DNA from 2 places in the Kitasatospora sp. NPDC056181 genome. Region 2 is predicted to be linked to the other one. Evidence: riboswitches for the same ligand, from Rfam matches in the RefSeq annotation. Region 2 holds a riboswitch; the other holds the start of a gene.
The links. Region 2 has a riboswitch for cobalamin ahead of ACFC1F_RS39865 (prenyltransferase/squalene oxidase repeat-containing protein). Riboswitches for the same ligand answer to the same signal wherever they lie in the genome.
Positions count from the first base shown of each region.

Region 1: it holds a riboswitch for cobalamin, as region 2 does, so the genes downstream of both, metE (5-methyltetrahydropteroyltriglutamate--homocysteine S-methyltransferase) here and ACFC1F_RS39865 (prenyltransferase/squalene oxidase repeat-containing protein) in region 2, are expected to answer to the same signal.

Region 1 is NZ_JBHJUK010000081.1:20,370-25,253, reverse strand. It holds gene mmsB (3-hydroxyisobutyrate dehydrogenase) at 1-455, shown strand, start outside; gene ACFC1F_RS27015 (enoyl-CoA hydratase) at 452-1,225, shown strand; cobalamin riboswitch at 1,719-1,940, shown strand; gene metE (5-methyltetrahydropteroyltriglutamate--homocysteine S-methyltransferase) at 2,105-4,420, shown strand; gene ACFC1F_RS27005 (hypothetical protein) at 4,540-4,884, opposite strand, start outside.
Region 2 is NZ_JBHJUK010000204.1:442-5,325, forward strand. It holds partial or broken gene ACFC1F_RS39855 (peptidase) at 1-605, shown strand, start outside; gene ACFC1F_RS39860 (flagellar hook-length control protein FliK) at 635-1,114, shown strand; cobalamin riboswitch at 1,223-1,298, opposite strand; cobalamin riboswitch at 1,376-1,521, shown strand; gene ACFC1F_RS39865 (prenyltransferase/squalene oxidase repeat-containing protein) at 1,626-3,401, shown strand; gene ACFC1F_RS39870 (hypothetical protein) at 3,398-4,618, shown strand; gene ACFC1F_RS39875 (CbiQ family ECF transporter T component) at 4,623-4,884, shown strand, end outside.

The DNA.
Region 1 (4,884 bases), on a different contig from region 2:
CCGAACCGGTGTTGGCGGAGATGGGCCGCCGGGTCGTCCACTGCGGAGCGTCCGGCGCCGGTCAGGCGGCGAAGATCTGCAACAACATGATCCTGGGCATCTCCATGATCGCGGTCAGCGAGGCCTTCGTCCTCGGGGAGAGCCTCGGTCTGAGCCACCAAGCCCTGTTCGACGTGGCCTCCACCGCCTCCGGGCAGTGCTGGGCGCTCACCGGCAACTGTCCGGTTCCCGGCCCCGTTCCGACCAGCCCGGCGAACCGCGAGTACGCGGCCGGGTTCGCCGCCGCGCTGATGGCCAAGGACCTCGAGCTCGCCGCCGACGCGGCCGGCTCCGCCGCCGTTCCGGCCGAACTCGGCAGAAGGGCAGCCGAGTTGTTCGCCTCCTTTGCTCAGGGCGAGGCCGGCGGTCTGGACTTCTCCGCCATCATCACCACCCTCCGGGAGGATTCCGCATGACGTACGAGACGATCCTGGTCGAACGCAAGGGCCGGGTCGGGCTGATCACGCTCGACCGCCCGAAGGCGCTCAACGCGCTCAACACCCTCCTGATGAACGAAGTCGTCGCAGCGGCGGCGGAGTTCGACCGGGACCCGGAGATCGGCTGCCTGGTGGTCACCGGCTCGGAGAAGGCCTTCGCGGCCGGCGCCGACATCAAGGAGATGCAGTCCCTCGACTTCGTCGACGCCTACCTCGGCGACTGGTTCGCCGCCTGGGACCGCTTCGCCGCCCTGCGCAAGCCCGTCGTGGCGGCGGTCGCCGGCTACGCGCTGGGCGGCGGCTGCGAGTTGGCGATGATGTGCGACATCCTGCTGGCGGCGGACACTGCGAAGTTCGGTCAGCCGGAGATCAAGCTCGGCGTGATCCCGGGCATCGGCGGCTCGCAGCGCCTGACCCGGGCGGTCGGCAAGGCGAAGGCCATGGAGCTCTGCCTGACCGGCCGGATGATGGGCGCCGAGGAGGCCGAGCGGGCCGGCCTGGTCTCCCGGATCGTCCCCGCCGACCAGCTCACGGCCGAGGCCCTGGCCACCGCCGAGACCGCGGCCGCGATGTCCACCCCGGCGGCGGTCATGCTCAAGGAGAGCGTCAACCGCTCGTACGAGACCACGCTCGCCGAGGGCGTCCGGTTCGAACGGCGGCTGTTCCACGCGACGTTCGCCACGGCGGACCAGAAGGAGGGTATGGGGGCCTTCGCCGGGAAGCGCCCGCCGTCCTTCACCCACCGCTGACAGTCCGCGCGGGCGCCGCCCCTCGCCCGGGGTGGCGCCCGCAGGTCGGTCGGCCGATCGCCGAAGCAGGTAGGTGTCCGCGATCCAGCCCTTGCGTTCGCGGGCCGACTTGTGCAACTCGCCGATCCGCAGAGCGACTTCGGAGGTCAGTCCGGCGACCAGGATCTCGTCGGGGGTGCCGGGGCGGGCGCCGTGGCGGATCTCCCTTCCCCCGGGGTCGATCCCGGTGAACGCGGCACGGCCGTCGAGCATCACCACCGTGTCGCCCACGCCCTCGGGGAACCCCTCGGCCAGGCGGCGGCCGGTGGTGATGTGCATCGCGAGGCCGGCCCGGGCCCGCCGAGGCGTGCGAGGGCCCGTGCGGGGGCTGTGCGTTGCCCTGATTGACAGATGTCGGGCCGGTCCACGCACCGTGCGACATCGCCGGGCCGCGGTGGAGTCTCATCATGCGGACACGTTCCATGATTCTCCGTCAGTTCCGCCTGCTTGCGCATAAGCTGACCGGGCAGCTGGTTCGCCCTGTCCGCCAGGCAGGCGCGTCGCAAGAGGGAACCCGGTGGGAATCCGGGACTGCCCCGCAGCGGTGAGTGGGAACGAACGCCGTCATACGCACTGGGCCCGGCCGGGTCTGGGAAGCGACGGCCAGTAGGTGTCCGCCCTTGACGGGTGGCCGTGCCCGCGAGTCCGAAGACCTGCCCGCTGCCCGCACGCGACCGTTCGCGCGCGGCCATCCCGGTGACCTCGTGGGCGGGTCGGCGTACATATCAGGCGGGTCCGGCGCTTTCGCACGCGCTCACGGCCCCGCCCGGTTCGTCACCCCTTCGCGCCTTCGTCCCGTCCCCGGGGACCACAGGAAACAGGCTCGCGAAGGAGAGTCCCTTGACAGCGAAGTCCGCAACCGCGGCAACCCGGGCCACCACCCACGGCCACCCCCGCCAGGGCCGCAACCGGGAGCTCAAGAAGGCCGTCGAGGGCTACTGGAAGGGCGCGGTCACGGCCGACGCCCTCCTCGCCACCGCCTCCGACCTGCGCCGGGAGAACTGGCAGCAGCTCGCCGACGCCGGTATCGAGGAAGTCCCCACCGGCGACTTCTCGCTCTACGACCACGTGCTGGACACCACCGTCGCCGTCGGCGCGATCCCGGCCCGCCACCGCGCCGCGGTCGACGCCGACCCGCTGGACGGCTACTTCGCCATGGCCCGCGGCACCCAGGAGGTCGCGCCGCTGGAGATGACCAAGTGGTTCGACACCAACTACCACTACCTGGTGCCCGAAGTCGGCCCGGAGACCGTCTTCGGCGCGAACCCGGCCAAGCAGGTGGCCGAGCTCCGCGAGGCCGTCGCGCTCGGCCACGCCGCCCGCCCGGTGCTGGTCGGTCCGATCACCTACCTTCTCCTCGCCAAGCCGGCACCCGGCGTGGCCGAGGACTTCCAGCCGCTCACCCTGCTCGACCGGCTGCTGCCCGTCTACGCCGCACTCCTCGCGGACCTGCGCGCGGCCGGCGCCTCCTGGGTGCAGCTGGACGAACCCGCGCTCGTCCAGGACCGCACCCCGGCCGAGCTGAACGCCGCCGCCCGCGCCTACCGCGACCTCGGCGCCCTCACCGACCGGCCCAAGCTGCTCGTCGCGAGCTACTTCGACCGCCTGGGCGAGGCGCTGCCCGTGCTCGCCAAGGCGCCGGTCGACGGCCTTGCACTGGACTTCACCGGTCCGGCCGCGGCCAACCTCGACGCCCTCGCCGCCGTCGGAGGACTCCCCGGCAAGCGCCTGGTCGCCGGCGTGGTCGACGGCCGCAACATCTGGATCAACGACCTCCAGAAGTCGCTGGCCACCCTGGCGACCCTGCTCGGCCTCGCCGGCCGGGTCGACGTCGCGCCGTCCTGCTCCCTGCTGCACGTCCCGCTGGACGCCGCGGCCGAACGCGACCTCGACCCGCAGATCGCCCGCTGGCTCGCGTTCGCCCGCCAGAAGGCCGGTGAGACCGCACTGCTCGCCCGCGCCCTGCGCGAGGGCACCGACGCGATCACCGCCGAACTCGCGGCCAACCGTGCCGACCTCGCCTCCCGGGCCGCCTCGCCGATCACCCGCGACCCGGCCGTCCGCGCCCGCACCGCCGCCGTCACCGAGGCGGACACCCGCCGCGCCCAGCCCTACCCGCAGCGCGCCGAGGCCCAGCGTGCCCGCCTCGGGCTGCCGCTTCTTCCCACCACCACCATCGGATCCTTCCCGCAGACCACCGAACTGCGTCTCGCCCGAGCCGACCTGACGGCCGGGCGGACCGACGAGGCCACCTACCGCGAGCGGATGGAAGCCGAGGTCCGCGAGGTCATCGCCTACCAGGAGAAGGCCGGCCTGGACGTCCTGGTGCACGGCGAGCCCGAACGCAACGACATGGTCCAGTACTTCGCCGAGCAGCTCACCGGGTACCTGGCCACCCGGCACGGCTGGGTCCAGTCGTACGGCACCCGCTACGTGCGACCGCCGGTGCTCGCCGGCGACATCTCCCGCCCGCACCCGATGACCGTCGACTGGTTCCGCTACGCCCAGGAACTGACGGACCGTCCGGTCAAGGGCATGCTCACCGGCCCGGTCACGATGCTCGCCTGGTCCTTCGTCCGGGACGACCAGCCGGTCGCCGAGACCGCCTTCCAGGTCGCCCTCGCCCTGCGCGACGAGGTCGCCGACCTGGAGGCCGCGGGCGCCGCCGTCGTCCAGGTCGACGAGCCGGCCCTGCGCGAGACCCTGCCACTGCGGGCCGCCGACCGCCCCGCCTACCTGGACTGGGCCACCGGGTCGTTCCGGCTGGCCACCTCGGGCGTCCGCGCCGACACCCAGATCCACACCCACATGTGCTACGCCGAGTTCGGCGCGATCATGACGGCCATCGACGACCTCGACGCGGACGTCATCTCGCTGGAGGCGACGCGCTCCCACATGGAGGTCGCCGGTGAACTGGCCGAGGCCGGCTACCCGCGCGAGGTCGGCCCCGGCGTGTGGGACATCCACTCCCCGCGCGTCCCGAGCACCGAGGAGGCGGTCTCCCTGCTGCGCGCCGGCCTCGCGGCGATCCCGGCCGAGCGGCTGTGGGTCAACCCCGACTGCGGGCTGAAGACCCGCGGCTGGCCGGAGACCCGGGCCTCCTTGGAGAGCCTGGTCGCCGCCGCCCGCCGCCTGCGGGAGGAACTCGCCGGCTGACGCGCCGGTGCGGGACCACAAGGGGCGGGAACGGTGGCACGCACCGGCCCGCCCCGGTGGCCCGCTCATCGCGGAGGATCTCGCCGTTGCTCCGGCGGCCGACCGGATGCCTTCCGCTGTCATTCCCTGGTAACGGCCGCAGCCACACCGAAGGTGAGCGCGCCCGTCAGTAGCGCGAAGGCGAGCGTGAAGGCCGCCCACTGCCCGATGGAGTCGACCTGGTCGCCGAGCCCGAGCAGCTGCCAGGCGGTGTCCCGCAGCGCCAACGAGACCGGCAGCGCCAACGCGCCCGCGGTGGTCGCGACCCGGGCGGCCCGTCGCGTTCTCGAAGCGGGAGGAGGCGCGGCGAACCGCAGGACGCTGTTGCAGATCATCACGAAGGCGAAGGTGCCGCCCGCGAAGACTGCGGTCTCCACGGCGAAGAGCAGTACCCCGGGCCAGCCCTCGCCGGAGGCCAGTCCCGT
Region 2 (4,884 bases):
TCTCCGACCGCTCGCAGTGGGGTGACTACAGCAACGCCTTCGGGCAGTCGCTGGCCCTGATCGCCCTGCACCGCACGCCCGGTGACGCTCCGTCGGCGGCCGTGGACTTCCTCGCCGGCAGCCAGTGCGCGGACGGCGGCTTCCCGGTCTCCTTCGGTCAGGCCACCTGCACCGGCGACCCGGACGCCACCGCGCTCGCCGTCCAGGCCCTCGCCGCCACGGGACGGGCCGACAAGGCGAGCGCCGGCCTCACCTGGCTGACCTCCCACCAGGGCGCCGACGGCGGGTTCGCGGCCGCCGGGGCGAGCGCCTCCAACGCCAACACCACGGGCCTGGCCACCCAGGCGCTGCTCTCCGGCGGACGCCTCGGGGCCGGCCTCAAGGGCTGGAGCCGGCTGGTCAAGTTCCAGCAGGGATGCTCCACGGACCCGGCCGTCCGCGGCGCGGTCGCCTACGACGCGTCCGGCTTCGACGCGGGCAACGGTGCCCGGGCCACCGCGCAGGCCGTCCTCGGCCTCGCCGGCACCCCGCTGACCACCCTCTCCGCCGCCGGCGCACGCCCCGACGCGCCCACCCTGGCCTGCCCGGCACCGGTCTCCCGCTGAACAGGCCCGTCCCCAGGAGGAGTTATCCGATGACCGACACCCTCACCCCGGCCCGTCCGGTCCGCCGCACGCTCGGGTCGATCGCCGCGGCCGCGGCCCTCACCGCCGGCCTGCTCGGCGTCAGCGCCGTCCAGGCCCCGCAGGCCCGGGCCGCGGCCTGCTCCGGGACCACCGGCGTCACGGTCGTGGTCGACTTCACGGCCGTCGGCGGCGGCATCCAGACCGGCTGCGCCCCCGGCGACCCGGCCAGCGGACTCGCCGCGCTGACCGGCGCCGGGTTCTCGTACGCCTTCCACCCGCGCTTCCCGGGCTTCGTGTGCAGGATCAACGCGCTGCCGACGACCTGCACCAACCCGACCGGCAGCGCCTACTGGTCGTACTGGCACGCCCAGCACGGCGGCCCCTGGTCGTACAGCAGCCTGGGCGCCGGCAGCTACAACCCGGCCCCCGGCGACGTCGAGGGCTGGTCCTTCGGCGCCGGCGCCCAGCCGGGCATCACGGCGCCCTGACACCCTGACATCCGAAGGCCCTGACGCCCGGAGGCCCTGACGCCTGGAGGCCCTGACGCCGGGAGGCACGCCGGCGCCCCGACCCTTCCGCGGAAGGGCCGGGGCGCCGGAATCCGGGCCCGGAACGGCACGACCGCCGCCCCACACCGCTGCGCGTTCAGCCCCGGATTCGCACCGGGTTCCCCCCTCGGCCACCGGGGACGCTACCGCACGGCGCACCGGGCGACGAGGCGATGTGACCTACCTGACGCCCCGTTGACTCTCCGTCAGCTGCCGTGGTCTGATGAACCGATTTTTCGCCCTCGGCATTCAGGGGAAGCCGGTCCAACTCCGGCGCTGACCCGCAACCGTAGACCCGCCAACCCGGTGGGTGAGCCGGAATGCCTGGACCGGGGGCCTGTTCACAGAGCACTTGCGTCGTCGCGGACTACGACGCGGTCAGGACGGTCCCTGTCCCGGGAGACCGTCGGCTGCGCCGTGTTCTCCCGCGTCGACCGACCAGGGAGTCGTCGTGAGGGTCAGCAGCAGTCGTACACGTCACAGGAACCGGGAACTCGCGTCCCTGGTGGTCGCCGGCGCCGTCGCGGTCGCCGCCTGCGGCACGGTCCTGCTCGGGCGTCCCGGAACCGCGGCGGCCGACCCGATCGAGCAGTGCACGGCGACGACGGGCGCGATCGTCGCGGTCGACTTCGGGCACTGGGGCGGTGGTGTCGTCCGTGGCTGCGACGCCCACGCGTCCCCCTCGGCGACCCCGAGCCAGACCCCGACCGCGAGCCCGACCGGGTCGCCGGCCGCCACCGAGCAGGCCGTCCTGGCCCTGACCGGCACCGACCTCACCAGCGTCCGGCGCAACCCGGACGGCACCACCGCGACGCCGGCCCCGCCCGCCGGAAGGAAGCCCGACGCCGCCAAGGGCAGCGCCTACCTCACCGACCCGGCCCGCCTGATCGACGGCCACTACTACGAGGGCTTCCCGGCCTTCGCCGACTTCGGTCTCACGATCGACGGGGCCTACGCGCTCGCCGCCACCGGCACCGACGACACCGCGCTGCGCAGGATCGTCGACTTCCTGGACCAGCAGGGCAAGGACGCGAGCGGGCGGACCGTCAACGACTGGACCGGTGTCGGCACCGAGTTCGCCGGCGGAGGCTCGATCGGCAAGGAGGCGTTGCTCGCCGAGATCGTGGGCCGCAACCCGCGGGACTTCGGCGGTCACGACCTGATCGCCGCCCTCGCCGCGGTGGTGTGCACCAAGGCCACCCCGGACACCGGCTGCGCCGAGTCCGGCAACTACACCTGGGCCACCTCGGTGTTCTCCCAGGCCCTCGGCATCATGGCGCAGCTGCGCGCCGGCGACACGGCCGGCGCCGTCGCCCCGGTCGCCTACCTGAAGAGCCTTCAGCACGCGGACGGCTCCTGGCCGAGCCTGATCCCGGCCACCGGCGACTCCGACGTCGACAGCACGGCGATGGCCGTCATGGCGCTCGCGCTCGTCCCCGGGGACGAGGCCGCGCAGGCGGTCGACAAGGGCCTCGGCTGGCTCGCCGCCCGGCAGCTGCCGGACGGTGGCTTCCCCGGCGCGGCCGGCGACTCGACGAACTCGGCTGCCCTCGCGGTCCAGGGCATGACGCTCCGCCAGGTCACGTACGGCGGGCAGATCGCCAAGGCGCTCGACTTCCTCGCAGGCCAGCAGAACGCCGACGGCGGGTTCAACGTCGCGTCCGCCGGACAGCAGGGTTCGGACGTCCGCGCCTCGACGCAGGTCCTGGGGGGTGCCACGGGCGTCTCCTTCGGCACGTTGTCCCGCACCATCGGCGGCACGCCCACGCCCACGCCGACCGGGCCGCCGACGGGTACGCCGACCGCGACGCCGACCGCGACGTCCACGGGTACGCCGACGCCTACCGGTACGCCGACCGCGACGCCCACGGGTACGCCGACGCCTACCGGTACGCCGACACCCACGGGGACACCGACCGCGAGCGGTTCACCGACGGCGGGCGGTTCACCGACGGAAACCGCCTCCGCGACGTCCACGGCCGTGCCGTCGTCCGGTGAGGGCGCGACCGCCGGCCGCCCGTCCGACGCCGTGCTCGTCGGAGACGGCGGCAGCACCGGCGCCCCGGTGCGCGGCGGCTCCGTCCAGGCCGCCGGTGGCAGTCTGGCCGGCACCGGCACCGACGCCCTGGTACTGACGGGCATCGCCGGTCTGCTGACCGTGGCCGGCACGGCAGGGGTCCTCGTCGCCCTCCGCCGTACGGCCTCCGTCCCGGGGCGTCACCGGTGAGCCGGCGGCTGGGCCGGCTGGGCCGGCTCACCGGAGCGGCGGTCCTGACGTTCGCCCTCGCCTCGGGTGGCGTCGGGCTGGGGACGGCCCCGGCGTCCGCGGCGCCGACGCCGATCGAACAGTGCACCACCACCTCGGGCGTGGTGCTCGCCGTCGACTTCAGCCGGTGGGGCGGCCCGCTGCTGCGCTCCTGCGGGACCACCCCGACGACCGGGTACGCCCTGCTCAACCAGGGCGGCTGGAAGACCACCGGGACGGGGCACGACGGCCCGGCGTTCATCTGCCGGATCGGGTACAGCGGCTTCCAGGGCGGCAAGCAGTACCCCGCTCCGGACCAGGAGAAGTGCGTCCTGACGCCCCCGGCCACGGCCTACTGGTCGTACTGGCACGCCGATCCGGGCCAGAACGACTGGTCCTACAGCCAGCTCGGCGCGATGAGCTACCAGCCGAAGCCGGGCAGCGTCGACCTGTGGATCTTCGGTGGCACGAACATCGAGGGCACCGAGGGGCGTCCGGCCATCTCGCCGGACTCCGTGCGCGCCCGGAACACCAGCCCGGGCGGCGCCGCCTCCACCCCCGAACCGCCCCGACCGCCGGCCGGCGGGGGAGGGGCAGCCGGTGGTGGCTCCGGTGGGACGAGCGGTGGGAACGGCACCGGCACCGGTGGGAACGGCACCGGCACCGGTGGGAACGGCACCGGCACCGGCGGGAACGGCGGAGGTTCCGCGGGCGCGAACGGTGGATCCTCGTCCGGTACCGGATCGTCCGGCAGCTCGTCCGGCAGCTCGTCCGGCGGCAACAACGGTGGTTCGTCCGGCGCCACGAAACGTCCGTCCTCGGGCGGTGGCACGGGCGGATCGTCCGGCGCCACGGGCGGGCGGACGGCATCGGTGAGCCCGTCGGCCGAGGCCCCCGCACCGGCGGACCCGGAGACACCGGCCGCCGAGGCGACCGCCCCGCCGGCCGGGACGCCCTCCGCACAGCCGTCCGACACGCCGTCCGTGGAAGCCGGCGCCGCCGCGACGCCCACCGCTGCCGACGGTCCGTCGCCCTCCGTGGAGGCCGGCGGGCCGAGGGTGGTGGACGCGGCCCCGGCCGCCGACACCCCGCACGACCCCGGCTCGATGGTGCCGGCCGCGGTCGGGGCCGTCCTCGTGGTGGTGCTGGGCGTGGTCACCGCCGTCACCGCGCGCCGCCGCCGTCGACAGGCCGAGTGATCCGGTGAGCATCGTCGTCAAGCCCGGCGCCGGCTCCCCGCCCGCCGCCGACTCCCCGCCCGCCGCCCCCGGCCGGAGCGCGGGGAGCCGGCGCAGCCCGCGGGACCTGCACCCGCTGGCCTGGTGGGCCTGGGCGCTGGCCCTGGCGACGGCGGCCAGCCGTACCACCAACCCGCTCCTGCTCCTGCTCGTCCTCGCGGTGCTCGGCTACGTGGTCACGGCCCGCCGGACCGAGGCCCCGTGGGCACGAGGGTTCACGTACTACC